DNA from 3 places in the Streptomyces sp. JK94 genome. Region 3 is predicted to be linked to each of the others. Evidence: riboswitches for the same ligand, from Rfam matches in the RefSeq annotation. Region 3 holds a riboswitch; each other region holds the start of a gene.

Region 1 (9,885 bases), on a different contig from region 3:
GGACTGGATCTTCCAGAAGGTCTACTCCTCGATGGACCGCGTGCAGGTCCACTCGGCGAGCTTCGGGGCCAACGCGCAGGCCATGGCGGCCGGGCTCGCGGTGCTCTCGGTGATGGAGAACGAGGAGATCGTGGCGAACGCCGCCGCGGTCGGGGAACGGCTGAAGTCGCGGCTGGCGGAGCTGGTGGACCGCTATGAGCTGCTCGCCGACGTGCGGGGCCGGGGGCTGATGATCGGCATCGAGTTCGGCCGCCCCACGTCACTGAAGCTACGCAGCCGCTGGACGATGCTGCAGGCGGCGCGGAAGGGGCTGTTCGCCCAGATGGTGGTGGTGCCGCTGCTGCAGCGGCACCGGATCCTGACGCAGGTGTCCGGCGATCACCTGGAAGTGATCAAACTGATCCCGCCGCTGATCATCGACACCTCGGACGCGGACCGGTTCGTCGACGCCTTCACGGAGGTGATGGACGACGCGCACCACGGCGGTGGCCTGCTGTGGGACTTCGGCAAGAACCTGGTCAGGCAGGCGGTGGCCAACCGGTAGCGACGGCCGACGATCGTCTGCGCGTCGTGCGGGGCTCCTGTCCCGCCCGTCCCGCCCGTCCCGTCCTGCCCCTTCCGTCCGGTTCCCCGGCCTCCGGGATACGGCCTTTGCCTCAGAGGCAATACTCTTGCCGCAGGGGCAAGTTTCCGGCTGAATGGAGGCATGACCTCCCGCGAGACCGAACCACCGTCGCCTCCCGCGGCGGCGGACGCGGTGCCCGTCGTGGCGCCGCGGCTGCGTGACCTGCGGCGCGGGGCCGCCCTCACCCTGGAGGCGGCGGCCCGCGCCGCCGGGTTGTCGCCGGCCCACCTCTCCCGGCTGGAGACCGCACAGCGCCAGCCCTCGCTGCCGATGCTGCTCTCCCTCGCCCGTGTCTACGGCACGACCGTCTCGGAACTGCTCGGCGAGACCGCCGGGGGCCGGGACGCCGTCGTGCGTGCCGACGCCATGGAGCCGACGTTCGCGGGCGGCTGGACGTACTGGCAGGCCGGTGGCGCCGGCCGCGGTATGCAGGCCCTGCGGGTCCGTGTGCCGCACGGCACGCAGGGGGACATCGTGCGGGTGCACCCCGGCGAGGAGTGGCTCCACGTGCTGCGGGGCCGGCTGCGGCTGCGCCTCGGGGACACCGTGCACCGGCTCGGTCCGGGCGACAGCGCGCACTTCGACTCGCTGACCCCGCACCGGATCGCCGCCCGGGACGCCGACGGGGTCGAGCTCCTCTTCGTCCACACCCTGCTGCAGAGCCCGACGGCGGCGCTGTGCCTGGGGCCGGCCGCCGGGCCGGCCCACCCCGACCCGGGAGAGACGTCATGAACATGCAGGACAAGTTCCCGCGCGCCGTGTGGGTGCGGCTCTTCATCTACCTCGTCGTGGGGCACCTCTTCGCGGGTTTCATCTACCTGCTCTTCGAGGTGGGGGCCAACAGCAGGTGAGCGTACGCCTCAGTCGAGCATCCGCTCGCGCAGCCGCTCCCGGGTCGCCGGAGTGATCCGCAGCCCCTTCTCCAGGTAGGCGTCGACTCCTCCCCAGGTCTGCTCGACGGTCTCGAAGGCCGCCGCGAGGTACTCGGCGCGCGCGTCGAACAGGGGACTGAGCAGCTCCATGACCTCGGGGGAGTAGGCGGAGGCGGCGGAGCCGCTGCGGCGCACCTTGTAGCGGCGGTGCGTGGCGTTCGACTTCAGGTAGTCCTCGACGACGGCCTCACGCTCGACGCCGAGGGCGAGAAGGGTGATCGCGACCGACAGGCCCGCGCGGTCCTTGCCGGCCGCGCAGTGCATCAGGGCGGGGACGCTGTCCTCGGCGAGCGCGTGCAGCACCCGCGAGTGCTCCGCCGTGCGCTCCGTGATGATCAGGCGGTAGGAGCCGATCATGCGGTCGGCGGCCTTGCCGTCGGCCAGGATCGCGCGCAGCTGGTCCAGGTCGCCGTCGCGGACCATCTTCCAGAACTCGGCGCCGTCGGCCGGGTCGCTCAGCGGCAGGTTCACATTGCGTACGCCCGGCAGCTCGACGTCCGGGCCCTCGAGCTTCTGGTCGGCCGCGTTGCGGAAGTCGAAGATCGTGTGCAGGCCCAGCGAGGCCAGGAACGCGGCGTCCTCACCGGTGGCGTGCGCCAGGTGCCCGCTGCGGAACAGCACCCCCGGTCGCACCCGCCGTCCGTCCACGGTCGGCAGTCCGCCCACGTCACGGAAGTTGCGCACGCCGGCCAGCTCGGGTTCGGTCGACGGGACCTGCTGCGTCACGGGGACTCCTCCCACTCCGCCCCGTCGGCGCTGCTCGCCGACGGGCACCACTCGACGATACGGCACGGTCCGGGGCCCTCGGCGGCACGGACCTCCGACTCCGAGGCATCTGGGTCATCCGTCCGATATGGCGCCTTCGTTACAACTCGCCCTGGTGTAAGAGGCGCTGGCGGGACGGCGCGTGAGCAGCGTCATATCGGTGACGGTGCGTTGTCCGTCATGTTCACGTAATCCAACCGGTTTTCAAGGACGTTTGCCCGAAACGGAGCTTCGGGAATCGACGGAGGGTGACCGGTGATTCCCGTAAAGGACCGGTAGGAACACCCGTCCGCGGAACCCCTCGCTTGTCCGTGTGCGTCCTGGTCGCTTACGTTCACCACCGATCCGGGCGGACGCCTAATCCTGCCGCCGACCGGAGCCAGCACTCATCCACCACCCGTACACGGCAGGAGCGGGGGACCCACAGGTACAACTGCCTGTTCCGGTTCCCGGAACGGCTTGGGGTTAAGCCGCGTCTCGGCGCGGCCGGGCATCTCCAGCTCGCACCCGACAGCTCACCTCGCAGGCGCCGGAGAGGACATCACCATGCCCGCGAAGGGTAAGCACCGCCGTACCAGGACCATGCGCCTGACCCGCACCATCGCCGTCGCCGGAACCGGTGGCGCCGCGCTCGCGCTGCCGCTGATGGGCGCCGCCGGGGCCCACGCCGCTCCCGCGCAGTCCGTTTCCGAGCAGGCCGTGCGGTCCGCCGCGACGTCGGCCGAGAAGGCCGCCGGCACCGCGAAGAGCGAGCAGTCGCGGACGTACACCGTGCAGAGCGGTGACTACCTCTCGAAGATCGCCGACGACCAGGACGTCGACGGCGGCTGGAAGAAGCTCTACGCCGACAACCGCGAGGCCGTCGGTTCGGACCCGTCGCTGATCCACCCAGGGCTGAAGCTCGCGATCGGTGGACAGGCCGCCAAGTCGTCGGCCCCGTCCTCCTCCGCCGCCGAGGCCGAGAAGCCGGCCGCCGAGAAGGCCGCGCCGGCCGAGAAGTCCTCGGGCGACGCGAAGACCTCCTCCTCGGGCTCCTCAAGTTCCTCGGACTCCTCGGACTCCTCGAACACGAGCGCCCGGTCCGCCGGCACCAGCAGCGGCTACACGTCCCCCGTCCCCGGCGGCAGCGTCGGCACCCCGTACCACCAGACCGGCAGCATGTGGTCCAGCGGCTACCACACCGGCACGGACTTCGTCGTCCCGACCGGCACCTCGCTCAAGGCCGTCGGCGCGGGCACCGTCGTCTCCGCCGGCTGGGGCGGCGCGTACGGCAACCAGGTCGTCGTCCAGCTCGCCGACGGCTACTACGCCCAGTACGCCCACCTCTCCTCGCTCTCCGTCTCCGCGGGCCAGTCCGTGACGGCGGGCCAGCAGGTCGGCCTCTCGGGCGCCACCGGCAACGTGACCGGTCCGCACCTGCACTTCGAGATCCGCACCACCGCGGACTACGGCTCGGACGTGGACCCGATCGCCTACCTGCGTTCGCACGGCGTCTCCCTCTGACGAGGACGCTGGCGCGGCCTCGCGCCGCCGAAGGCCGGACCCCGATCCCCGGGTCCGGCCTTCGGCGCGTTCCGGCCCCGGGGAACGTCCCGGCCTTCGGCGTATTCCTGGATCGGCGAACACGTCGGGCGTGGTGTTTCTCACCGCCCGTCAACCCTTTCCTACGGTCGCGTAGGCCACATTCCAGGGTGAATCATGGGCCGATGTGGCAGACGATTCGAAGAGTGACAGCAGAGCAGTGATCGGGTCGTACGTGGCGGTGGGGGACAGCTTCACCGAAGGCGTCGGTGACCGGGGCCCCGACGGGTCGTTCGTCGGCTGGGCCGACCGGTTCGCCGTACTGCTGGCGGACCGGCGCCCCGAGGGCGACTTCACCTACACGAACCTCGCCGTACGCGGCAGGCTGCTCGACCGGATCGTGGCGGAGCAGGTGCCGCGAGCCGTCGAACTCGCGCCGGACCTGGTCTCGTTCTGCGCGGGCGGCAACGACATCATCCGGCCCGGCACCGACCCCGACGAGGTGGCCGAGCGGTTCGAGCGGGCGGTGGCCGCGCTGACCGCCGCGGCCGGCACCGTGCTCGTGACGACCGGCTTCGACACCCGCGGGGTGCCCGTCCTCAGGCGTCTGCGCGGCAAGATCGCCACGTACAACGGGCACGTGCGGGCCGTCGCCGACCGCTACGGCTGCCCCGTGCTCGACCTGTGGTCGCTCAGGACCGTGCAGGACCGCAGGGCCTGGGACGCCGACCGGCTGCACCTGTCACCGGAGGGACACACGCGCGTGGCGCTGCGCGCGGGCCAGGTCCTCGGCCTGCCCGTCCCGGCCGACCCGGACCAGCCCTGGCCGCCGCTGCCGCCCCGCGGCACCCTGGACGTCCGGCGCGACGACGTGCAGTGGGCCCGGGAGTTCCTGGTGCCGTGGATCGGGCGCCGGCTGCGCGGCGAGTCCTCGGGCGACCACGTGATCGCCAAGGGGACGCTGTCGCCGGACGACATCAGGGGGCGGATCGCGACGGTGGCCTGACGGCGGGGAACGGCGGCCGGGCCGCCGGCCGCCGTTCGCTCCACGAGCGTGCGCGGGGCGCCGGGCACGGCGTGCGGGGCGCCGGGTACGGCGTACGGCGTGTCGGGTACGGGGCGGGCAGGGCTAACGACGGGGCGCCGTCAACGCCTCCCGCTCGAGGCCCAGTTCGCGGGCGAGTGCCTCGTCCATCCACCTCTGGGCCCGGACCCGAGACACCGTGCCCCCGTACGACGTCAGTTGTACGGCCAGCCCGTCGAGCAGCGCGGTCAGGCGCAGTGCCGCCTCCTCGGGCGCGGAGCACCGGAACTCCCCGGCGGCCACGCCTTCGGCGATGACCTCGGCGATCGACGCCTTCCACTGGCGGTCCAGTTCCCGCGCGACCTCCCGCAGCGCGGGCTCGCGCAGCGCCACCGCCCAGCCCTCGATCCACAGCCGCCAGCCCTTGGCCTGTCCGGTCGGGGCGTACCACCGCACGGCCGCCCGCAGCCGGCGCAACGCCGACGTGCGGCGGTCCAGCAGCCGGCCCAGGCGGGCGAGGTCGTCCTCGGCGGCGTAGGTGAACGCGGCGGCGACCAGCTTCTCCTTGGTGGAGAAGTGATAGAGCACCAGGGCGTTGCTGACCCCGAGCGCGGCGGCGACGTCGGAGATCCGCAACGCGGCGACCCCTCGCGCCGATATCTGCTCGATGGCCGCGCGCAACAGCTCCGCGCGCCGCTCCGCCACACTCAACCGGACTCTCCCCACGCCCGTCACCCTATACAGGCCCCGGACGTGCGGTGACGGCCGCTTCCGGGACCGGCCGCCCAGCCCGCGGCGGCGTCGGCCCCACCCGGGCGCCCCGGGCCGGGCAGGTCGCATGAGGCCTTGAAGCCCTGACCGGTCAGGTCGAGCGCCGCGTTGACGCGGGAGCGCAGGTACCCGACGGTGACCATGGCCGTCAGCTCGACGAACGCGGGCTCGCCCAGCCCGGTCCGCAGCCGCGCGGCGAGTTCGTCCCCCACGGTGGGCGGGGTGGCCGTCATCGCCTCGGCGTACTCCATGACGTCCCGCTCCGGCGGCGTGCAGGCGTCGCTCTCCCGCCACACCGGCACGTCGTGGAGCGTGCGCCGGTCCATGCCGCGCTCGGCGCTCTCCCAGTGGCCGAAGTCCATGCACCCTGAGCAGCCGATCGAGGCCGCCGAGGCCATCACCGCGAGCGCCTTCAGGTCGGGGTCCAGCCGGTTCCACCGGGCCACGGACTGTCCGAACCGCAGGTCGCCCCAGAGCACGCGAGGATTGTGGGCGAGCGCCTTGCCGGGGTCGAGGACCTTGCCGTAGGTGCGCCGGGAGTACCACTCCACGACGCGGAAGAGAAGCGTCCGGGGCGGGGTGAGGGATACGCGGGCCATGGGGGCCACCTTCCTGTCCGTCGGCCGTGCCTGGGTGCTGGGTGCTGGGTGCTCCGGTGGGAGCGCCCTCACCGGTACGACGGGTGGAGGGAACGCGGATGTGACATCAGTCGTTCGATGTGACGTCGGACGAGACGACAATGAGAGCCTGACCTACTCCCCTGGAGGTACCGTGGCCGGTTTCCGTTTCCCGGGCTTCGGGCCCAGTGCCCCGCGGCCCGCCGCCTTCGGTGCGGACCCGAGCGGCGAGCGCATGGCGCGCATCCGCAGATCGCCGCACTTCCGCGACGGCGTCTTCCAGAATCCCGGGGGCGCCACCCGGACCCGCCCCGCCGGATCGGCCGTCGAGTTCGCCAGGATCTACTTCGACCGGGAATCACGGCTCCGCCGCGCCCCGCGGAGCCCGGTTCCGGTGCATGCCACCACACTCGCCGACCTCGCCCGGCCGCCCGCCACCGGACTGCGGCTGACCTGGACGGGACACTCCGGCGTGCTCGCCGAGATCGACGGACGGCGGGTGCTCTTCGACCCCGTGTGGGGCGAGCGCTGCTCCCCGTTCCCCTTCGCCGGTCCGAAGCGGCTGCATCCGGTTCCGGTCCCCCTGGCCGCCCTGGGCCCGGTCGACGTCGTCGTGATCTCCCACGACCACTACGACCACCTGGACATGCCCACGATCAAGGCACTGGCCGGCACCGACACCCTCTTCGCCGTGCCACTCGGCGTCGGCGCGCACCTCGAACGCTGGGGCGTGCCCGCCGACCGGCTGCGCGAGCTGGACTGGCACGAGTCGACGCGCGTCGGCGGCCTCACCCTCACCGCCACCCCGGCCCGCCACTTCTGCGGGCGCGGCCTGCGCAACACCCAGCACACCCTCTGGGCGTCCTGGGTCGTCGCCGGTGAGGAACACCGGGTCTACCACAGCGGGGACACGGGCTACTTCGACGGTTTCCGTGACATCGGCGCCGCACACGGCCCGTTCGACGCCACGATGATCCAGCTCGGGGCGTACGCCGAGTTCTGGCCGGACATCCACATGACGCCCGAGGAGGGTGTGCGCGCCCACCTCGATCTGCAGCAGGGCCGGCCGGGCGGTGTCCTGGTGCCGATCCACTGGGCGACCTTCAACCTGGCGCCGCACGCATGGGCGGAGCCGGCGGAGTGGACGAAGGACGCGGCCGAGGAGGCCGGCCAGGCGGTGGCGTTCCCCCGGCCGGGGGAACCGTTCGAACCGGCGGGGACGCTGCCGGTGGAGGCGTGGTGGCGGGCGGTGTCGGGTCCGATCGCGCATCCTTGGCGGTGTCCCCGGATCGCTGAGGGCGTGGCCGGGACGCACCGGGAGGACCTCGGCCTCGCGGGCGGGCGGTGACGTCGAGCCGATCGGGGACGAGCCTGGTGAGACGGTCCGGATGCCGGAGCGTCCCCCGCTGACGTCCACAGCGCCGAGGCCACCGCCGCGGGCCTCCCGGTGGCCGCCGACGGTTACAGGGACCCGGCCGGCCGCGCGGTCACCGGCTGCGGAGCGGTCGCGCCCCGGCCAGCGCCGTGAGGAAACCCTCGGACAGACGCGCGGCCGGATTCCCGGCGGCCGGTGCGCGCGGCCCGGCCTGTACGCCGGCACGGACCACCGCTCGTACGTGGGAACCGGGGAAGGTGCCCGCGTACGCCCCGGGGTCGTCGGCGGCGTAGGCGAGCGCCAGCGCGTCGCTCAGGGCAAGCGCGTGTGCCTCGGCGAAGGCGCGCGCGTTGGCGGTGCAGGCCAGCTCGGCGTACTCGTGACCGTAGGCGTCGGCCTCGGCCGGGGACCGGCCCTGGGACAGCGCGTGGTCGCGGGCCCCCGCGTGGCCCTCGGCATAGGCGGCCGTCCGGTCGTAGGCGGCCGCGTGGAGGTGGAGCAGGACCGGATGCAGCGCGGTCCGCCAGGCGTCCGGGGCGGCCGGGCGGCCCGCGGCCGCCCCGGTGTGCAGACGGGCGAGCGGGGAGAACGGCACCGCCTCCGCGCCGGGCACCGTCTCGGCGACGAGGGGCAGGACCGTGTGGCGGTGCCAGTCGTGGACCGCCGACAGATCGGTGACCGTGCCCTCCCCGTACCGCTCCCGGAGGAGCGCGTACAGACGAAGGGCCCAGCCGTCGCGGACGCCGGCCGGCAACGCGGCGTGGAGGGCGGTCGCAACGGGCCACAGCCCCACGAGGGCCGCCGGTCCGGCCCCGGACGCAGGCCCGGCACCGGGACCGGCGTCCGGTGCCCTCAGTGCGGTCAGGAACCCCGCCGCCCCGTCGGTCGTGGACGTCATGTGGTGCCGCCCTCCTGTCCCAGGGGATCGATGATGTACGCGGAATGGATCAGCGGTGCAGGGGCGTGCCCGCCACGGCGATCCGGCGGCCGAACCGCGTCAGGGGGAAGTAGTCCCACACGGCGTGGTGCTGCACGCTGCGGTTGTCCCAGAGCACCAGGGTGCGCGACTGCCACCGCACGCGGCACTGCAGCAGCGGGGTGCCGGCCACGTGCGCGTACAGCATGCCCAGCAGGGTGTCGCTCTCGGTGCGGGAGAGCTGGGTGATGTGCGAGGTGTACGGGGCGTTCACGAAGAGCAACTCGCGGCCGGTCTCCGGGTGCCGGACGACGACGGGGTGCTCGGTGCGCGGCACGTCGTACCCGGCCGGAGGGGTCTGCCCGGCGGCGGTCCACGGCAGGGCGCCGTCGTGCAGGGCGGTCAGCCCGCCGAGGATCTCCCTCATCGCGGGGGAGAGCAACTCGTAGGCGAGGTGCATGTTGGCGAAGAGGGTGTCGCCGCCGCTGCCTCCCTCGGGAACGGTCGTGAGGTACAGCAAGGACCCGAGGGAGGGCGCCGGGTCCGCCGTACCGTCGGAGTGCCAGCCGTTGCCGGCCACGGCCCGGGAGTCCTTGTCCGCGCTGATCTCCAGGATGTACGGGTCGGAGCCCTCCACGGGGAGGGTGACCGGGTGCAGTTCACCGAAGACGCCCGCGAAGCGCTTGTGCTGCTCGGGAGTGAGGTCCTGGTCGCGGAAGACCAGGACGTGGTGGGACCGGAAGGCGTGCCTGACCTCCTTCTCCTGCTGGGGCGTCAGCTCCTGCGACAGGTCGAGGCCCGAGACCTCCGCGCCCAGCAGCGGGGTGAGGGGGCTGACCGAGAGGGTCTCGTACGGCTCGGCGGGCCGGGTGGTCAGGCGTTCGACGGCCTGAAGGGCGTACTGCTCCATGGGGACCTCCGGGTGGGGGCGGGTGGGGGAGAGGACGGAAACGGACGGGCGGGGGCGGGTCACAGCCCCCGGTCGAGGAGTTCGGCGACCACGAGGCGGCCGAAGGCGAGGTTGCCGTGGATCGTGTCGTCCGGCAGGCAGAAGGCGGGGCGTTGCTCTCCCGAGCGGTCGGTCACCCGGGGGCGCAGGTCGACGATCTCGACGCCGCGCGCGGCGACCTCGTCACGGACGACGTCCTGCGCGGCGTGGAACACCCGCGCGTCCGACATGCCGGGGACGCGCTGCGGCGGCATGACCGCCACCACCCGCAGACCGAGCGCGGCGGTGTGGTCGTAGAAGGCGAGCGCGCCGCGGACCATGGCCCGCACCAGGGCCGGGAAGAGCGCGCTGCGCAGGAAGGGCTCCGGGAGGTCGCCGCGACGGTCGCGG
Region 2 (9,885 bases), on a different contig from region 3:
CGGGACGACAAACGGCGCGGACGTTCGGGGTGGCGGGAGACGAGTGGTGCGGCCAGGTGACGTGGACGACGAGGGAGCGTACGCCAGGGCCGGCGGCCGGCTCCCCGGCGATCCCGTGCCCGACCCGGGCCTCGGACACCGGGCGCAGCCGGCGCCGTCCACCGGGACCGGGCGCCGGCGGCGGATACCGTACGGGCGGACCCTGGTGCGCCTGCTCCCCGTGCTGCTGATCGTCGTCGCCGTCCTGTACGACATCTTCACCCCGAGGTACTTCACGGCCGGTCCCCTCTACACGGCCGCGCCCCTGGTCGCCGCCCCGGTCTACTCACGGCGCGGTACGGCGCTCACCGGTGTCGCCGTGGTCGCCGCCGTCGTCGGGCTGCAACTGAGCAAGGGCGTCGCCCACTACGTGGACTCCCTCACCGAACTGATCACCATCGCGACGGTCGCCGCACTCGCCGTCCTCGTCAACGCCTTCGTCCGCCGCACCGGGGAGCGCCTCGTCACCGTCCGCGAGATCGCCGAGGCCGCCCAGCGCGCCGTGCTGCCCGAGCCCGCCGACCGGATCGGCGGCTTCGAGATCGCCGCCTGCTACGAGGCCGCGCAGGCGGACGCCTTCATCGGCGGCGACCTGTACGCGGTGCAGGACAGCTCACGGGGCGTGCGGCTCATCGTCGGGGACGTGCGCGGCAAGGGCATGGGCGCGGTGGCCGCCGTCGCCGTCGTGATCGGCGCCTTCCGGGAGGCCGCCGAGCAGGAGGCGAGCCTGGAAGCGGTGGCACAGCGCCTGGAGCGGGCGCTGGCGCGCGAGGGCACCCGGCGCGGCGGGCTGGACGCCTTCGAGGGGTTCACCACCGCCGTACTCGCCGAACTCCCGCACGGCGACGGGGTCGTCCGCATCGTCAACCGCGGTCACCCGCCCCCGCTGCTGCTGTACGCCGACGGCACCCTGCGCCCGCTGCCCGCCCGGGAGTCGGCGCTGCCGCTCGGCATGGGCGAGCTGGGCGTGTGGCCCGACCGGGCGCAGGAGGACGTCTTCCCCGGCGGGGCCACCCTGCTGCTGTACACCGACGGACTGTCGGAAGCCCGGGACGCCCGGGGCGAGTTCTACGATCCGCAGGAGCGGCTGGCCGGCTGCGCCTTCCGGCATCCGGGGGAACTGCTCGACGCCCTGGCCGAGGACGTGCGCCGGCACTCCGGGGGCGGGATGGCGGACGACATGGCGCTGCTCGCCGTACGGCGTCCCTGAGACGACGACCTTGATCGTTGTCACGAGCGGTGACGTGACGACCCCCCTCCGCGTAACAACTGACACACCATCAGAAACTCGTGGCGTGAAGGGGAATACCGAGGGCGGGTCAACTCGCCCGGTTTTCACCGGTCGTGAGGTGTACGTCACGGCCGGATCCGTTAACGATCAAGAGGAACGGCTTGGAATCCGAGCCCCGCGTCTATTAACGTTCGATAACGCAGCGCGGTCGTCCCAGCCGTCACAGAAGGCGGCTCCGTGCGCACGCGCCGAATCCCGCAAGGGAACCGGGGAACCACCACATTGGGGTGAATCGGGCGTATGACGCCGTGGAGACACGGCGGGTATACGCGCGTAGGAGACCTTCCTGCTCCGAACCCGTCAGCTAACCCGGTAGGCGAAAGGAAGGAAAGGAGTACGCCCACGTGGCGTCCAACCGGCCTGCCCCCGAGGCCCCGTTCGTGCCGAGCACGCACGACACCGACACCTTCGGTCACGACCGTCACCGCACCGAAGAGGGCCCTTGGGAGGAGTGGAATCCCACCGCGGAATCCATCCGCCCCGTCCGTGGCCGGCACCGCGTGGCCAAGCAGCGCGGCGGACTCGCCCGCAGCTCCACCGTCCTCGGCGTCGGTGTCATAGCCGCCGTCGGAGCGGGCGGCATGGCCAGCGCGCAGACCGGCAAGCCGCCGGTCTCGATCTCCATGCCGGACCTGCCCAACGTCGGTTCGCTCATCGCCGACGAGGAGGAGCCGGAGCCCGAGGGCTCCGCCACCCCGCTCAGCGGCATCGGCGCGACCGCGACCGCCGACACCGCGCAGGGCACCACCGACGCCGGTGAGACGCTGCGGGCCCGGATCATGGCGCAGGCCGAGCAGCAGCAGGCCCAGGTCGAGACCAAGGCCGCGGCCGAGGCCGCGGCAGCCGCCGAGAAGAAGGCGGCGGAAGCAGCCGCCAAGGCGGAGAAGGAGGCCGAGGCCGAGGCCGCCGCCGCCAAGAAGAAGGCGGAGGAGGAGGCCGCGAAGAAGGCCGAGGCCGAGCGGCTCGCGAAGCTGGCCGAGCAGTACACGCTGCCGACCTCCTCGTACACCATCTCCTCCAGCTTCGGCCAGGCCGGCGCCTACTGGTCCTCCGGCTACCACACCGGCCTCGACTTCGCCGCCCCCACGGGCACGCTGCTCAAGGCGGTCCACAGCGGCACCATCACGTCCGCCGGCTACGAGGGCTCGTACGGCTACAAGACGGTGCTCACCCTCGACGACGGCACGGAGATCTGGTACGCCCACCAGTCGTCCATCAGCGTCAGCGTCGGCCAGAAGGTCAACACCGGTGACGTCATCGGCCGCGTCGGCGCCACCGGCAACGTCACGGGCGCCCACCTCCACATGGAGGTCCACACCGCCGACGGCGGCGGGATCGACCCGATGGCCTGGCTGCAGAGCAAGGGCCTGACCCCCTGACCGGACCCTTTCACGGCCCCAAGGGCCCCCGGCGGTCCTGACGGCGACCCCCCGACGTCAGGGCTGCCGGTTCGCGCGTGCCGCACCCGCTTCCATGCCCCTGCGGACCCGCCGCGTTCGCTGACGCGGGACGCGACTTCTCCGCGGGCCGACGGCGGCCGTGGTGACGTCGTCCTCGCCACCGGGGCCGACCGGTCCTCCGAGTACCCGGGTCCGTCCGCCCTGAACATCGAGGACGGTCGTCGGCAGCCGAGGACGCCCTGGACGCGGAGGCCTACGGCCGGTAGGGGCCGGGCGGGGCGTACGGGAGGTACTGGGGGGTGGGGTACCACGCCGGAGCCAGGGGGGCGTGGCCGTAGGGGCCGTGGCCGGGGTACGGGCCGGGGCCGTACCCGGGCGGGCGCGGCACGGGCGGTGCCGTGGCCCGGGCCGCGTGGTCCAGGGCCGGGCGGGCCGCCCCGCGCCGGTGCCACAGGGCCTCCAGCAGCTCCCGCTCCCGTACGGCGAAGTCGGCGCCCGCCCCGCCCCGGCGCCCCCGTTGCCGCAGGAACGCCAGCGAGGTCGCGTACGCCTCGTACCGGGCCACCGCCCGTGCCGCCTCCTTCCCGGCGTACCGGCGGGCGTGCCGGCGGGCGATGCGGCGGGCGCGCATCGAACCGAGCGCGTACGGCTCCGCGGGCGACAGCCACCCGGCCAGGACGTACACGGGCAGCTCGGTGCGCACGGAGCGCAGTTCGCGTTGCCGGGCCCGGATCACCAGCCAGGTCAGCAGGCCGAAGGCCGGGACCATGAACGCCGCGTACACGGCGAAGAAGCCGTACTCGCCGAAGGCGGCCGAACCGTTCCACAGCGCGTGCGTGCCCATCGCGAGCAGCAGGCCGGTCAGGGGGAGCAGGGCACGGCGTGGGCGGTCGCGGCCCGTGGTGAGCGCGGCGAGGCCGAAGCCGATGCCGGTGAGCACGGTGAAGAGCGGATGGGCGAACGGCGACATCACGATGCGGACGAAGAAGGTCGCCGCGGTGACGGACGCGATGCCGCCGCCGGTGAGCTGGTCGGTGCCGAAGGCGTTGCCCAGGTAGAGGATGTTCTCGGTGAAGGCGAACCCGGTGGCGGTGACGCCGGCTGTGACCACGCCGTCGACGATGCCGCTGAAGTCGCGCCTGCGGAAGACGAAGACCAGGAGGACGGCGGCGGCCTTGGCGGACTCCTCGACGACCGGGGCTATCACCGTGGCTCCCAGGGTGTCCGCGCCGGACGGGTCCGCGGTGGCGGTCGCTATCCATCTCGTCGCGAAGCTGTTGGCGACGATCGCGATCAGCGCCGCCGCGCAGGCGCCCCAGGCGAAGCAGAACAGCAGGTTCCGCCAGGGGCCGGGCTCGACCCGGTCCAGCCAGCGGAACGCGGCGATGAGCAGGGGCACGGGGAGGACCGCGAGGCCGAGCCCCACCAGGAACCCCTGGGTGCCGGTCTGTTCGCGCACCAGGGCCAGGATCACCAGACCCGAGAGCGCGAGCAGGGTGACCAGCGCGCCGTAGCGGACCCAGGGGTGCTGCCACCAGTGCGGACGCGGACGTGTGGGCGGACGCGTCGGGTACGGGGGACAGGTGGCCACGGCATGGACCCTAACCGGTGGGGGGCCGCCGCTCCTCGTGCCGGCCCCGGTGCCGTTCCCCGTACTGTTCCGTGTGCTGAACGCGGTGCTGTTCCGGGCGCTGGTCGCCGGGTGCCGCGGGGTGCGGCGCGAGGTGCTGTACGCGGCGGAAGAGCAGGTCGTTCACCACATGCCCCTTGTCCAGTCCCTGGCCCTCGAAACGGGTCAGCGGCCGGTGCGCGGGACGCGGCGCGAAGCCACCGTCCGGCACGGTGTTCTCGAAGCCGGGGTGCGCGGTGAGCACCTCCAGCATCTGCTCGGCGTACGGCTCCCAGTCGGTGGCGCAGTGCACGACGGCCCCCGGCGCCAGCCGCGTCGCGGCCAGGGTGAGGAACTCCGGCTGGATCAGGCGGCGCTTGTGGTGCCGCTTCTTGGGCCAGGGGTCGGGGAAGTAGACGCGCAGCCCGGCGAGGGAGCCGGGGGCGAGCATCTCGCGCAGGAGGATGATCGCGTCGCCGTTGCCCACCCGGATGTTGGACAGGCCCTGGCGCTCCGCGAGAGCCAGCAGGTTGCCCTGGCCGGGGGTGTGGACGTCCACGGCGAGGAGGTTGGTGTCCGGGTCGGCGGCGGCCATCCGGGCGGTGGCCTCGCCCATGCCGAAACCGATCTCCAGGACGACGGGGCGGTCGTTCCCGAACAGCTCGGGGAGGTCGACGACCCGCTGCCCGTCGACGTCCAGCCCCCACGTCGGCCACAGCCGCTGCAGGGCGTCCGCCTGCCCGGTGGTCACCCGGCTGCGCCGAGGCTGGAAACTCCGGATCCGCCGCTCGAAGTGCGACCCGGCCGGGTCGGCCTTCGGACCGTCCGGGAAACGGGGCTCGCCCTTGGCACGGGCGTGCCCCGGGGAGGCGCCGGCATGGGGGGCGGCTGGCTGGGGAGCGTCGGAAGCGCTGCGGAAATCAGACACAGTGCACCCGATTTTACGGTCGGTCGCCCGGGTCACGCGCCTCCGAGCACGGCCAGGGCCCTGCGGCCGACCTCCCGGCCGATCGGCAGCGCCGCCGTCGCCGCGGGGGACGGCGCGTTCAGCACGTGGACGGCGTGGGCGCCCTCGCGGATGAGGAAGTCGTCCACCAGCGTCCCGTCCGCGAGCACCGCCTGCGCCCGCACCCCGGCCGGCGCCGGCACCAGGTCGTCCTCCGTGACGCCGGGCAGCAGCCTGCGTACGGCGGTGGTGAACGCCCTTTTGGACAGTGACCGGCGCAGCTCGCCCGCTCCGTACCTCCAGTGCCGCCGGGCTATGTGCCACGAGCCCGGCCAGGCCAGCGTCCCGCCCAGCTCGCCGGGCCGCACCACGCCCCACCCGTACCCCTCCCGGGCCAGCGCCGGCACCGCGTTGGGCCCGACGTGGACGCCCCCGTCGATGCCGCGGGTCAGATGCACCCCGAGGAACGGGAACGCCGGATCCGGCACCGGATACACCAGGCCCCGCACCAGCTCGGGACGGGCCAGCTCGTAGTACTCGCCCCGGAAGGGGACGATCCGCATGCCCGGGTCGTCCCCGGTCGTCCGGGCGATCTCGTCGCAGTGCAGGCCGGCGCAGTTGACCAGGACGCGGGCCCGGAGCACGTCCCCGGAGCGGGTGCGGACGGCCACTCCGAGGCCCGGGCGCCGGTCGATGTGCCGGACCCGCGCGCCGTAGCGGATCTCGGCGCCCGAGGCCCGTGCCAGGTGCCGGGCCACGGCGACGTAGTCGCAGACGCCGGTCGTGCCGACGTGTATGGCGGCGAGGCCGCGCACCTCCGGCTCGTACGCCGGAATCTGCGCCGCGCCCAGCTCGCGGACCGGTATGCCGTTCTCCCGGCCGCGCTGCACGAGGGCGTGCAGCCGGGGCAGCTCGGAGCGGTGGGTGGCGACGATCAGCTTGCCGGTGACGGTGTGGGCGATGCCGTACTCGGCGCAGAACTTGACCATCTCGGCGGCGCCCCGCACCGCGTAGCGGGCCTTCAGGGAGCCCGGACGGTAGTAGACGCCGCTGTGGATGACGCCGCTGTTACGGCCCGTCTGGTGCCGGGCCGGGCCCGGCTCCTTCTCCAGGACCGTGACCCGGGTGCCCGGGGCGGCGCGCGTGATCGCGTACGCCGTCGACAGGCCGACGATTCCGCCGCCGATCACCAGCACGTCGCAGTCGTACGCGACGCGCTGCGCGGTCGCGGTCCGCACTCGTTCCATCTCCCGGTGCACCTCCCGGCCTCGATAGTGCACTGCGCCACTGACAACGCCCTCAAACCCGGGAAGCGCCGGCGGATCAGGCCGTGGTCATCAGCAGCGGCCGGGCGCGCTCGCGCAGCTCGGCCACGCGCGGCTCGTCGCCGTACGGTTCGAGGCGGTGGAGGAGGTCCTTGACGTACTCGGTGGTGCGGGCCGAGGAGATGCGGCCGGCTACCTCCACCGCCCGCACGCCCTGCTCGCAGGCCGCGTCCAGATTGCCCGACTCCAGCTCGGCCACGGCCGAGACGACGAGCCTGAGGCCGTGCGAGCGGACGAACTCCTCCGTCGGCTGCGACAGGGCCTGCTCGGTGAACCGGCGGACCTGGCGCGGTGCCTTCAGGTCGCGGTAGCACTCGGCGGCGTCGGCGGCGAACCGGTCGTAGGAGTAGAAACCCAGCCACGACGGGTCGCTGTCGCCGGGGCGGGCCCGCTCCAGCCAGCTCTCGGCGGCCTTGAGGGCGGCGCCGGCCGCCGGCGCGTCGCCGGCACGCGCGTGTGCGCGGGCCTCGACGAGGCGGAAGAAGCTCATGGTGCGGGCGGTGGCCAGGCCGCGGTTGCGTTCGAGGGCGGCCTGGGCGAGGTCCACGCCCTCGTCGCCGAAGCCGCGGTAGGTGGCCTGGAGCGACATGGAGGCCAGGACGTACCCCCCCAGGGGCACGTCGGCCGCCGCGCGGGCCAGGCGCAGGGCCTGGATGTAGTACCGCTGCGCCGCCTCCTGCTGGCCGGTGTCGAAGGCCATCCAGCCGGCCAGGCGGGTCAGCTCCGCCGAGGCGCCGAACAGGGCGCGGCCGACCTCGTCGGAGTAGGAACCGAGGAGCAGCGGGGCCGCCTCTACGCGTAAGCACTCGGGGACCATCGACGACCGCCAGTCGCCGCCGCCGTACTTGGAGTCCCAGCGGCGGGCGTCCTCGGCGGCCTCCCGCAGTTTCCGCACATCACTGTGGCCGACTTTGAGCGGTGCGCCGGAGCCCTCCGCCGGGCTCGCGTCACGCGCCACCGAGCTGTCGGCCGGGGTTATCAGCCACCGCGAGGCGGGTGTCGCGTATGCGCTCACGGCGAACGAGCCGGCGAGTGACTGCCAGATGCCGCCGCCGGTCCGGCGTCCGGCGAGGTCGAGACGGTACAGCTCGGTGGCGGACCTGACCGCCTGGCCGACGTCCCGGGGAAAGGCCAGGCCCACCTCGGGAGCGGGGTCCGCGTCCGCCAGGCCGATCTCGTGGAGCGGCACCGGGCGGCCGAGTTTCTGGCCGATGGCGGCGGCGATGAGGTGCGGCGCCGCTCCCTGCGGCACCATGCCCTTCGACACCCAGCGCGCCACCGACGTCTTGTCGTAGCGAAGCGTCAACCCGCGTTGCGCGCCGAGGTCGTTGACACGCCGGGCGAGGCCGGCGTTGCTGATTCCCGCGAGGGCGAGAACGGTGCCGAGCTTTTCGTTCGGCCCGCGTTGCTCCCTGGACATGCGCCACCCCTCGACACAGACGGCTGCCGTGCTGGCATAACCACGCGGCATTCGTAAACCCAGCGTAGTTCGCCGGATCCCATGCGTTAAGAGGCATTGTTCCGGATGGCGGGATTGTGGTCCGTGCCGAAGTGCGGCGCGCGCACGGTGCGTTGCCACGTGCTCCCGGTGTGTGGCCGTGCGCCCGGCCGTGCGCTCTTCTCCGGCCACGGGGGGAGCGGTTCCATGGGTGCCGCGTGGGTCGGCCCGCTGTACTGGATCCAGTGGGCTGGGGGACACCGCCGCCTACATCCCCGCGGGCGGCGGACCGGTCCGGGGGGTGCGCCTCGCCTCCCGGACCACGCACCGCCGGGCGGTGCGCAAAGCCTGTACGGAGCGTGTTCGAACGTGTCCGCGTGACGCCACTTTGGCTGAAAACAGACCCTGGTGTTTCCAGGGTTTCGCGGCCCTCACCACGGGAGTTGAGGGCGCGTCAGGGAGCTAAGGGGCGCGTTGTGGGGGCGCATTCGCGTCGTCCGCGCACCCTCCGGGCAGGAAGTCGGCCTCCGCGGGTGGACACCCGCCGAGGCGGGTTCACGGGAGCACGTGCGGCTCCGCCGATGCTCTTCGGCGCGCCCTTCATGGCAGCATGGGACCAGTTCGTACGGTGCACTGGTTGTCCCCAGCCTGTGGAGGCGTCGATGCGGTGGTTGGTGGGGTGGAGCAGCGCCGCCGTGGGAGCCGCGGGGATCACCGGGGCGGGCGGCTCCGCGGGGACCACCGGGTACGACGGCGAGACCGTACAGCCCGTGGGCGCCCAGCCGTTGTGGGGCGACCCCGATCCCCTGTGGGCGGTCGGCGACTGGCGCCCCGACGAGGTGCGCGTCGTCTCGGTCGATCCGCAGACCCGGATCGCCGTCCTCGGCATCTGCGGCGCGACCGACGAGCAACTGCGCGTCGGGCTGTTCGCCGCGCGCGGAGGGGCGCTGCGCCACCTGACGGCGTGGCCCGGCAGCTACACGGCCGTCGTCCAGGTGGGACGGCGGGTCACGGTCTGCGGTGACCTCGCGGGTGCGCGCCCGGTGTTCCACACCCCCTGGAGGGGCGGCACGGCGTACGCGACGGCCGCGCTGCCCCTGGCCGACCTCGTCGAGGCCAACCTCGACTTCGGATACCTCGCCGCACTGCTCGCCGCCCCCGACGTGCCGGCCGCGCTGGACGACTCCACCCCGTACGACGGCGTGAAGCGCGTTCCGCCGGGGCACGCGCTGATCCTGCGCGCCGGAGCGCGTGAGATCGCCGGGTACGAGCCCGTGGCCTCGCTCGCCGTGGCGGCCCCCTCGGCCGACCCCGACCGGGCGGTGGACGGTGTCCGGGACGCCCTGGTGGAGGCCGTACGCACCCGCCTCGCCGCGCCCCGCCACGTTCCCGGCGACGGCATGGACCCCGGACCGGTGCCCGGCATGGGACCCGCGGAACGGCGCGCCGCGCGCGGGATGCCGGCCCCCGGGATCGGCGCCGACCTGTCCGGCGGGCCGGCCTCGGGGACGCTGGCGCTGCTGGCCGCCGGGCTGCCGGGGAGGCCGGGGACCCTGCTCGGCCACGGTACCGGGGCGGGGGAGCGGCTGCTGGCCGTCACCTTCAACGACCTCGCCGTCGGCGGCCAGGAGGGCGAGCTGGAGCGGGCGGGCGCGCTGGCGGCCAACCCGCGGCTGCACCACGTGGTCGTCGCCGGCGACGAGGAGGTGCTGCCGTACGCCGCGCTGGACGGGCCGCTGACCGACGAACCGGGCTCCGTCCTGGTCGCCGCGGCACGCCACCGGGCGCGGCTGGCCGCGGGCAGCGCGGACCACTTCACCGGGTACGGGGCGCGGCA
Region 3 (9,885 bases):
TCTGGAGGGCCAGCTCCTCACCGAACAGGAACAGCGCGTCGGGAAGGACCGCATGCTGCTGCTCTCCTGGGAGAGCAAGTGGTGGGGCGGTACGGGGAAGCAGCAGCCCACCTGGAGGCGGATAGCCGCCGGCGAACTGGACGACTCCGTGATCGACGTCCAGGCGCGGCGCATCAAGGAGTACGGGCAGCGCACGGGGAAGAAGGTGTTCCTCTCCTTCGACCTGGAGATGGACACCCGCACACCGGACAACGGCACCCCGGCCGACTACGTCCGCGCCCACCGCCACATCCACGACCGGTTCCGCGAGCTGGGCGTCGACAACGTCGTGTGGACCTGGATCATCACCGGCTACCTGGACCACGCCGACCTGTTCGAGCGGATGTACCCCGGGGACGACTACGTCGACTGGATCGGCTACAACCAGTACAACTACTACCTCTGCCACAAGGCACGATGGCTCAGCTTCGCGCAGACACAGCACGCCACCCACGACTGGATCCGCGCCCACCTCTCCGCCGACAAGCCCCTCATGCTCTCGGAGTTCGGCAGCGCGTCCGACCCGCAGCGGCCGGACCGGCAGGCGGACTGGTACGCGCAGGTGCCCGGGGTGCTCAAGGACCTGGAGGGCGTCAAGGCCGCTCTCCAGTGGAACCACCGCGACCCGGGACCGCACTGCGACCTCGCCGTGGCGGGCGAGCAGGCGTGGGCGGCCCTGCGCGAGGCGGCCGCCGACCCCCACCTCAACCAGCCGCGTGGCTGACGCGGGCGGCGGCCGGGGTCACCCGGCGAACTCCGGCCCCCGCACCAGGGCACGCCCCCGCCGGTACCACCGCCACGCCACCGTCTTCGGCCCGTCCCGGTAGGGCGCGATGCGGGCGCCCTCCCCGGCCAGCCAGCCCTCGACGTCGGCGACCGTGTGGCTCTGCCGCACGATGAGCCGGGCGATGCGGTACCGCTCGTCGCGGTCCGAGCTGAGCGCGTGCCGCACGGCGGTCGCCGTCTCGTACCCGGCACGGGCCGACCACGCCCGCACCTTGGCGCTGTTGTAGCCGTGCGGATAGGCGAGGTGGCGGACCGGGTGCCCGAGGACGTCCTCCAGTACGGCCTTGGAGGCGCGCAGTTCGCGGGCCAGTGCCTTGGCCGGCAGGGTGTCGAGGGGGGCGTGGGTGACGGTGTGGCTGCCGATCTCCATGCCGGAACGTTCCAGCTCCGGCACCGCGTCCAGGGTCATCATCGGGGCGGGCGGCAGCAGACTGCGGCCGCCCGGTGTGATGGCCCCGGTGGTGAGGTAGGCGGTGGCGGGCAGCGCGCGCTCGGCCAGCGCCTCGGCGGTCGGACCGGGCAGGTCGGCGAAGCCGTCGTCGAAGGTGAGCAGCACCGGCCGGGCCGGCAGCGGCGCCCTCCCCGCCAGGTGGTCCGCGAGCACGCTGAGGGTGACGGGCGTCCGGCCGCTGTCGGCGATCGTGTCCAGGTGCGCGGCGAAGTCCCGGGGAGTGACGGTGAACTCGGCGATCCACGCGGGCGGGTCGTCCATCACCGCGTGGTAGAGGAGGACCGGGACGGGCCCGTCTCCCGGCGCCCGGCCGCCCTCCCGCGCCCCGCCCGCCCTCGCCTTCTCGTTCATCCCGCCTCCCGTGCGACCGCGCGCAGGGTACGGCGGGCGCGCAGATAGCCGACGGGTCCGTACAGCATGCCCCGGAGCTGCAACCGGGCCAGGCGGCGCGGCCAGGGATACGTACGGGAGTCGTGCCCGCCCGGAACCCCCGCCGCGGGGCCCGCGCCCGCACCCCCGCCGTGGCGACCGACGGTGACGTGGGCGCCTGTCGCTTGTGCGTCGGTGGTGCACGGGCCGGTGGCGCATGCGGCGTCGGTGGGCGGGCCGACGGCCTGTGCGTTGCCGGTGTCCGGGCCGGTGGTGTGTGTGTTGCCGGTGTCCGGGCCGGTGGCACGTGCGTCGGTGGTACATGCGGTGGCGCACGCGTCGGTGGTGCGTACGGCGGTCAGCCCCCGCGCGTGCGCCAGTCCGCCCGGCACCCGGGCGAGGAAGGCCGGCAGCAGCGAGGGCCGGTTCACCAGGATCGCCGTGAGGTACGCGGTGAGGCCCGCCCCGTAGCCGTACGCCTGGGCCTCCAGGTCCCGCCAGGTCTCCCGGTGGTGGTGCCAGACCAGTGCCGAGGGGGTATAGCGCAGCCCGTGCCCCTGGGTGAGGATCCGGACGAAGCCGTAGAGGTCGTCGCCGCCCCGTGCGCGCGTGCCCGCGCCGGTCGCCGGGTCGAAGCCGCCGACCGTCCGCAGCACCTCCGTGCGGAACGCCATGTTGGCGCCGGAGCCGAAGCGGCCGGCCGTGAACGGGAACAGCGGCTCGTCGGCGGGCGGGTGCCCGGGGTCGTACGTCCGCGGGGTGAACCCCTTCGCGAAGCCGCCGTGGCTCTCCAGCAGTACCTGGGCGGGGGTGCTCAGCCGCGCGGGCAGGATCAGGCCCGTGGTACAGCCCAGGCGCGGGTCGGTGGTGAAGGGCGCGGTCAGCTCGGTGAGCCAGCGCGGGTCGGCGACGACGTCGTCGTCGGTGAAGGCGACCACCTCACCCCGTACGGACGCGAGTCCCCGGTTGTGCGCGAGCGCGAGCCCGGGGACCGGTTCGCGGACGTACCGCACCCGCTCCCCGTACTTCCGCTCGACCAGTTCCCGGGTCTCCCCGGTCGCGGGCGCGTTGTCGACGACGAGGATCTCGAAGTCCGGGTGGTCCTGGGCGAGCAGCGAGTCCAGCGCACGGGCGAGCTGGTCCGCGCGTTCCCGGGTGGCGACCACGACACTGGCGGACGGCGGCGCGGGCAGCGGTCCGGGCGGGGGCCCGTGGGGCAGCTCCCGGGCGAGTGCCGTCAGCACCTCCGTGGGGTCGGCGCCCTCGGGCACCTCCCCGAGCAGGGTGCCGACGGGCCGACCCGACCTTCTGACCAGGAGGAACACCGCCCCGGACGTCACCGGCGCGCTGCCCGGTCCCGGCCTCAGCGCGACCCGCTCGGCCTTCTCCGTGCCCCTGGCGCTCTCCGTCCCCCTGGCGCTCTCCGTGCCTCCCGCGCTCTCCGCGTCCGGGGATGCCGCCGCGCCTTCCGCTCCGCCCGCGCCCTCCGTTCCGTCCGTCCCCTTCGTCCCCGCGGCCCCCTCGGCGACGAGATCCAGCTCGGCGACCTGTACCGGCCCGATGCTCAGGAACTCCGCTATGTCCCGCTCCGTCTTCTGCCGCGCACGCCGTGCACCGGCCATGCGCCCACCCCCTCGTGTTGCCCTGCGTCATGACCGGCGCAGCCGGGCCACGCCCCTCGACGTCCGTACCGCCAGCGACGCCAGCCGGGGCCGGCGGCGCACGAAGCCGCGCGCACGGCGGGCCGGTTCGCGGCCGAAGCGGTGCAGCGCGGCACCGGTCCCCGGGCGCGCGGCCGCTCCCTCGTACACGGGCAGTTCCCCGGTCTTCAGCGCGTCCTTGTACTCCGCCGCGCCCCGGCCCATGTCGAGCATGCCGATGCCCTCGGCGGCGGCTGCCTCGGCCATGCGCAGATGCAGGACCAGCCCCGGCGAGTACTTGGCCAGGTCCGGGTCGTACGCCGGGAACCAGCACGCCAGGACCGTCGCCGACCGCAGCCCGAAGTGGGCGGCGGCCGGCCGGCCGCCGGCGTAGAGCACGGACAGCGTGCCCGTGCACCCCGGTGCCCGGGTCCCGGCCAGCCGGGCGACCAGCCGGCTGATCCACTCCTGGGCGAACCGGTCCCGGCGCCCCGTCCTGCGGTACTGGGCCGACTTCCACTCCATCAGCGTGCGCAGCGCGGCCGGGTCACGCTCGTCGAACACGAAGCGCACGCCCCCGACCTGGCGGCCGAGTCTGCGCTCCTTGGCGAGGGTGGTCTTCAGGAACTTCGGCGACCGGGCGCGCAGCACGCTCTCGTACGCCTCGTACCCCTTCGCCACGTCGATGACGTACGTGGCGTGCTCCTCGGCGGCGGCCGGCACGAAGAGCCCCTGGTCCGCCTCCAGGTTGTCGAAGGCGAAACTCGACAGGGAGCAGGCCCGCAGCAGTCGGCGGGTGTCCGGGACGAGGCCCGGGCGCAGCACCGCTCCCTGGCAGTCCGAGACCCCGAGTCCGATCGCCCGGCCCTGGCCCAGCGGCCCGCGCTCGTACGGGAGGAAACCCGCGATGTCGCCGCCGTCGTAGACCACCGCCACCCGCGCCCGCGGCCGTACCCGGCCCACGGCGTCGGTGAACTCCGGTTCCATGAACGGATTGCGGGGCGCCGTCGACCGGGCGCGCAGCTCGCGCCAGTGCTCCCGTTCCCCCTCGCCCAGCTCCTCGGGCCTGAGCACACGCACACGTCCGCTGTTCAACCCGACCCCCCGATCAAGTCCCCTGGACAACAGGAAGGTACCCCCGGGCGCCCCCCGGCCGGTAGGTAGCGGACGATCCTGTTGCCAACCGGTGCACAGGCCTTGAAGCGGCCTTAGCCGATGATGTGCCAGGTTTCGGACACGAACGTGCGTCCTCGTGCGTACTTACGCGGTACTCGTGCGCACTCGTGCCGGACTCGCGCGTCCTCGTTCGGATGCGATCGCGGGTGAGCCGGGCAGGTGCGGTGTCCGTATTCTCTGATCATGGACCGCACCGCATATTCACTCGTCGCCACCGACCTAGACGGCACGCTGCTCCGCGGCGACGACACCGTCTCCGACCGGTCGCTGGGCGCGCTGGCACGGGTGGCCGAGGCCGGTGCGCGGCACCTGGTGGTGACCGGGAGGCCGGCGCCCCGGGTGCGGTCCCTGCTCGGCCGTCTCGGCTGCACGGGGCTCGCGGTGTGCGGACAGGGCGCGCAGGTGTACGACGCCGCCGCGCACCGGATGCTGTGGTCGGTCACCCTGGACCGGGAACTGGCGGAGACCGCGCTCGGCAAGATCGAGGCCGAGGTCGGGCAGGTGCACGCCGCCGTCGACCAGGACGGTGTCGACGGCCTCACGCTCATCGAGCCGGAGTACCTGATGCCCCACCCGACGCTGCCCGCGGTGCGGGTCGAGCGGCGCGACGAGCTGTGGAGCGCGCCGATCAGCAAGGTGCTGCTGCGCCATCCCGACCTGTCCGACGACGAGTTGGCGGCGACGGCGCGCACGGTGGTCGGCTCCCTCGCCACGGTCACGATGTCGGGGCCCGGGACGGTGGAGCTCCAGCCGTGCGGTATCACCAAGGCGACCGGTCTGGCGCTCGCCGCCGAGCACCTGGGCCTCGGCCGGCGGCGGACGATCGCCTTCGGGGACATGCCCAACGACATCCCCATGTTCCACTGGGCCGCCCACGGCGTCGCCATGGCCGACGCCCACCCCGAACTCAAGGCGGTGGCCGACGAGGTCACCCTCACGAACGAGGACGACGGCGTGGCCGTCGTCCTCGAGCGGATCTTCGGAGCCTCTTAGCAGCAGGGCTCAGTGCGGCTCTGCCGAGCCCAGCAGGCCTCTGCAGGCCTCAGCAGGGCAGCAGGACTCGGCAGGCACCGGCAGGCCTCGGCGAACCTTGGCCGGCTGCCTCGGTCCGCCGTCCCGGCGGGCGTCAGCGGGCTCAGTACGCGCCGAAGACGTTGTCCATCGAGCCGTACCGGTCGGCCGCGTAGTTGCAGGCCGCGGTGATGTTGGCGACCGGGTCGTACGGGTCCCAGGAGGTGCCGGGCACGTGGTACGCCTGGAAGGTCGGGTCGATCACCTGGAGCAGGCCCTTGGACGGGGTGCCGTTGATGGCGTTGATGTCCCAGTTGTTGATGGCGAGCGGGTTGCCGGACGACTCCCGCATGATGTTGCGGTGGATGCCCTCGTACGACCCGGGGATGCCGTGCTGCGCCATGATGTCGAGCGACTCCCGGATCCAGCCGTCGAGGGTGTCCGGGTACGTCGTCACCGCGGTGGCGGCGGTCGTGGCGGCGGCCGGGGTGGCCGCGGACGCGCTGGTGGCGCCGATGAGCGGCAGGGCGAGCACGGCGGCGCCGGTGCCGGCGACGGCGAGCTTGCGGGCGATGCGGGCGGTCCGGGTGTGACGGTTGTGACCGTTGGCAGACATGCGTGAGTCCCTCTCCTTACGCCTGCGAGGTGAGCTGTCGGGTTCGGGCGGGGAGGTGCCCGGCCGGGCCCTGACGGGCACGGCTTCACCCCGAGCCGCTCCGGTGGTGACCGGTGCGGCGACTTACCTGGGTCCCCCGCTCCTGCCTGCGAGTTTGTTGGTGGATGACTGTGCGTACGGGCGGTGGCAGGATTCGGCGTCCGCCCGACAGGCCCGGAACGTATGCGAGAGCACATGTCCGGAACAAGTGCAGGAATCACCCAACGCGCCTGTTGACCTTGGTCTGGGGGGTTTGAGGTGCTTGATCCTTTGCGGTCGCCAAGCCTCAACTGGCTTGCGGCGCAAAGGGAGGGCCTAGTCGGCGGCAGGGTTGCTCACAGGGAGGGGGAGTGAGTCAACTCACTGGCCTCGGCAAGAGCGGCAAATCGGGCATTGCTTCCAAGTGTGCGTCAATCGGCCGCGGATGGGGGTGGGGGTGGGGTGAGAGTGAGGGGTGGCGGATGGGCGGGTGGTGGCCGGGTGGGTGTGAGCGGCGGGTGCGGTCGGCCGGGTGAGGGCTGGGCGAGTGCGGCCGGGCGGGCGTGGTCGGCCGGGTGGGGGCTGGACGGGTGCGACTGGACGGGTGCGACCGGGTGGCGCCGACTGCCGTACGCGGCCTTGCCGGGGCCGCCCGGGGCCCGCTCCGTCCGGTGTTCCCGTTCGGTGTCCCCGTGTGCCGGGCGGGCATCCGTTCGGGACGGGAGGGGGGTGTGCCGGGTGGGTGACGTTCTCGGAGCGCGGGCCGTTGGGAGGAGTGATGGGATCTTCGACGGCGGCTTCCGGGCCGCCCGCACTCCGTGCCGCGGGCCTCGGGTGATGTCGATCAATATCTGCTCATATCGCCTGATCGAAATGTTGCCGCACATGATCCGATACCGACCGGCCTGTAACGGTGGGCGCTAGCGGTGATCGAAACGTGACCGGATACGCTGACTTGAGTGGTGGCAGCGACCTATCGACAAACCAGGTAATCGCCAGTGGACACCAGCAGACAGGAGACCCCTCGTGACCGTCGTCGGGCCGTTCGGGCTGAGCGTGCGGGACCAGGCTCTGGAAGCCGATGTCCAGGCCGGATTGGTTGCTGTCGAGGAAGGGTTGCTTGAGGCAACCAAAAGCGAGGTGCCCTTCATCACGGAGGCCGCCCAGCACCTGGTGCGGGCGGGGGGCAAACGGTTCCGGCCGTTGCTGGTGATGCTCGCGTCCCAGTTCGGCGACCCCTACGCCCCCGGGATCGTGCCCTCGGCGGTCGTCGTGGAGCTGACCCACCTCGCCACGCTGTACCACGACGACGTGATGGACGAGGCCACCGTGCGGCGCGGGGTGCCCAGCGCGAACACCCGCTGGGACAACTCGGTCGCGGTCCTCACCGGCGACTTCCTGTTCGCCCGCGCCTCCCAGATCCTCGCCGACCTCGGCCCCGAGGCGGTCCGCGTGCAGGCCCTGGCGTTCGAACGGCTGGTGACCGGCCAGATCCTGGAGACGGCGGGCCCGCAGGACGGACGGGACCCGGTCGACCACTACCTGGACGTGCTGGGCGGCAAGACGGGATCGTTGGTGGCGGTCTCCTGCCGGTTCGGCGCGATGATGTCCGGCGCCGACGAGACGGTCGTGGACGTGCTGACCCAGTACGGCGAGCGGCTCGGCGTCGCCTTCCAGCTCGCGGACGACGTCCTGGACATCGCCTCCGACTCGCACGAGTCGGGGAAGACGCCCGGGACCGACCTGCGCGAGGGCATCCCGACCCTCCCGGTGCTGCGGCTGCGCGAGCGGGCCGCCCGGCTGGGGCTGGCCGAGGACAACGCCCTGTGCGAGCTGCTGGACTCCGACCTGAGTGACGACGCACGGCACGCGGAGGCCCTGCGTCTGCTGCGCGCCCACCCCGCGCTGGAGCAGGCGCGACGGGACACCGTCCGGTACGCCGAGGAAGCCCGGGCGGCGCTGGCCCCGCTCAAGGAGTGCGACGCGAAGGTCGCGCTGGTGGAGCTGTGCGACGCCGTGGTGCACCGGGCGGGCTGAGCCTCCGGTGGCCGAGGTCCCGGGTCCGGCCCTCGCTCCCTGGCCGTCGCCTTCGTAGGCGCCGGGTCCCGAGCCGCGGGTGGCCTCGCCCTGGCCGAGTGCCGCCCGCCCTGCCCGCCGTCGGTTTCCCGGCCGCCTTCTCTGGCCGGCGTCCGCGCCTCGGCCGGCTCCGCGCCCAGGTCGGCGTCCGCCCCCCCCCGGGCCGGGGCCCGTGCCCAGGTCGGGGCCCGTGCCCAGGTCGGCACCTGCCCCGCCCTCGTCGGACGGCGCACCCCACTCCTACGGGCGGGGGGAGGCGACGCCCCTCCGTGTCATCCCGCAGGAGTAGGCGGAGTTGAGCCCGGGGTCTGACGCTTCCGTCCGGCCGATTTGGTCAGATGGACACTACGGAAAACACCAATCCTCACCGATTCGGGTGAGAATGGCGGCTCACGGGTGAGAGAACGAGTGCGAGGTCGCGAGAGAGCCGCCGCCGACGACGGAGGTAGGGCACACATGGCACCGATCGATTCCGACGACATGACGACCGCCGGGGAGGGCGAGGACTCGCGTGCCGGACGGCGCAGGGCCACGCGGTACGTCGTCCCGGTCGCGGTGATGGGAGTGGCGGCCGCGACGATCGGGCTCGTCCCCGCGCTCGCCGACTCCGGGGACCCCGATCTTCCGGAGGTCACGGCGGAGCAACTCATAGAGAAGATCGCCGAGTCGGACGTCGAGCAGTTGTCCGGCACGGTCAAGATCAGCACGGACCTGGGCCTGCCGGACCTCGGCGGCCTGGAGAGCGGCCTGATGTCCGGGATGTCCGGCGGTCCGCGGACGGGCGGGGACGAGGACGGCTCCGCCGCCGACCCGTCCGCCAAGCTCACCGGGCTGGTGTCCGGCACCCACACCCTGCGGGTCGCCGCCGACGGACCCGACCGGCAGAAGCTGTCGCTGCTGGAGGACGCCGCCGAGTACAGCCTGATCCATGACGGCAAGGACGTCTGGGGCTACGACAGCAAGTCCAACGAGGTCTACCACTCCACCGTCTCCGGCGCCGCCGGACAGCCGGAGAAGGAGGTGCCGGCCACCCCGAAGGACTTCGCCGACCAGGCGCTCGAGGCGGTCGACGACACGACGTCGGTGACGGTCGACGGCACCGCGCAGGTGGCCGGCCGGGACGCCTACCGGCTGGTGATCAAGCCCAAGCAGTCCGGTTCCACGGTCGGTGCCGTCACCGTCGCGGTGGACGCCCGGACCGGCATGCCGCTGAAGTTCACGCTGACCCCGGCGAGCGGTGGCGCCGCCGTCGTGGACGTGGGCTTCACCCGGGTCAGCTTCGCGAAGCCGGACGCGTCGACGTTCGACTTCACGCCGCCCGAGGGCGCGAAGGTCACCGAGGGCGACGAAGCCGCGAAGGCGCCCGGGCAGGGGCACCGGGCCGAGGACGGCCTCGCCGGGGAGATGGACGGCCTGGAGGTCATCGGCGAGGGCTGGAACACGATCGCCACCTTCGACACCGGCGGCCAGGGCCTGCCCACCGCTGCCGCGGGCGGCGGACTCGGCGGCTTCCTCGGCTCCTTCGGCGACCAGGTCAAGGGCGACTTCGGCTCCGGCACGGTCTTCAAGACCCGCCTGGTCAACGCCCTGATCACGGACGACGGCACGGTCTACGCCGGTGCCGTCACCAAGGACGCGCTGGTCAAGGCGGCCGACGCCGCGCAGTAGCGGCACAGCCGTGCCCGTACGACGCAGCCGTCCCC

The links. A riboswitch is a leader RNA that binds a small molecule or an ion and turns the genes downstream of it on or off. The one in region 3 is predicted to bind cyclic di-AMP.
Region 1: another riboswitch for cyclic di-AMP. It lies ahead of ACVV2G_RS24335 (M23 family metallopeptidase); the one in region 3 lies ahead of ACVV2G_RS14900 (transglycosylase SLT domain-containing protein).
Region 2: another riboswitch for cyclic di-AMP. It lies ahead of ACVV2G_RS06645 (M23 family metallopeptidase); the one in region 3 lies ahead of ACVV2G_RS14900 (transglycosylase SLT domain-containing protein).

The regions. Positions count from the first base shown of each region.
Region 1 is NZ_JBSICH010000029.1:21,262-31,146, forward strand. It holds gene ACVV2G_RS24315 (aspartate aminotransferase family protein) at 1-544, shown strand, start outside; gene ACVV2G_RS24320 (helix-turn-helix domain-containing protein) at 707-1,357, shown strand; gene ACVV2G_RS24325 (DUF6126 family protein) at 1,354-1,476, shown strand; gene ACVV2G_RS24330 (tyrosine-protein phosphatase) at 1,486-2,283, opposite strand; cyclic di-AMP (ydaO/yuaA leader) riboswitch at 2,707-2,866, shown strand; gene ACVV2G_RS24335 (M23 family metallopeptidase) at 2,869-3,825, shown strand; gene ACVV2G_RS24340 (SGNH/GDSL hydrolase family protein) at 4,064-4,849, shown strand; gene ACVV2G_RS24345 (TetR/AcrR family transcriptional regulator) at 4,973-5,593, opposite strand; gene ACVV2G_RS24350 (carboxymuconolactone decarboxylase family protein) at 5,599-6,237, opposite strand; gene ACVV2G_RS24355 (MBL fold metallo-hydrolase) at 6,410-7,603, shown strand; gene ACVV2G_RS24360 (hypothetical protein) at 7,743-8,528, opposite strand; gene ACVV2G_RS24365 (TauD/TfdA dioxygenase family protein) at 8,578-9,456, opposite strand; gene ACVV2G_RS24370 (hypothetical protein) at 9,516-9,885, opposite strand, start outside.
Region 2 is NZ_JBSICH010000007.1:10,548-20,432, reverse strand. It holds gene ACVV2G_RS06650 (PP2C family protein-serine/threonine phosphatase) at 62-1,249, shown strand; cyclic di-AMP (ydaO/yuaA leader) riboswitch at 1,507-1,664, shown strand; gene ACVV2G_RS06645 (M23 family metallopeptidase) at 1,675-2,709, shown strand; gene ACVV2G_RS06640 (PrsW family intramembrane metalloprotease) at 2,984-4,321, opposite strand; gene trmB (tRNA (guanosine(46)-N7)-methyltransferase TrmB) at 4,332-5,267, opposite strand; gene lhgO (L-2-hydroxyglutarate oxidase) at 5,300-6,532, opposite strand; gene ACVV2G_RS06625 (NsdA family TPR-like regulatory protein) at 6,609-8,030, opposite strand; gene ACVV2G_RS06620 (asparagine synthase-related protein) at 8,711-9,885, shown strand, end outside.
Region 3 is NZ_JBSICH010000015.1:87,448-97,332, forward strand. It holds gene ACVV2G_RS14875 (glycosyl hydrolase) at 1-763, shown strand, start outside; gene ACVV2G_RS14880 (polysaccharide deacetylase family protein) at 782-1,537, opposite strand; gene ACVV2G_RS14885 (glycosyltransferase family 2 protein) at 1,624-3,267, opposite strand; gene ACVV2G_RS14890 (GNAT family N-acetyltransferase) at 3,295-4,365, opposite strand; gene ACVV2G_RS14895 (HAD family hydrolase) at 4,645-5,454, shown strand; gene ACVV2G_RS14900 (transglycosylase SLT domain-containing protein) at 5,597-6,088, opposite strand; cyclic di-AMP (ydaO/yuaA leader) riboswitch at 6,094-6,261, opposite strand; gene ACVV2G_RS14905 (polyprenyl synthetase family protein) at 7,133-8,143, shown strand; gene ACVV2G_RS14910 (LolA family protein) at 8,639-9,850, shown strand.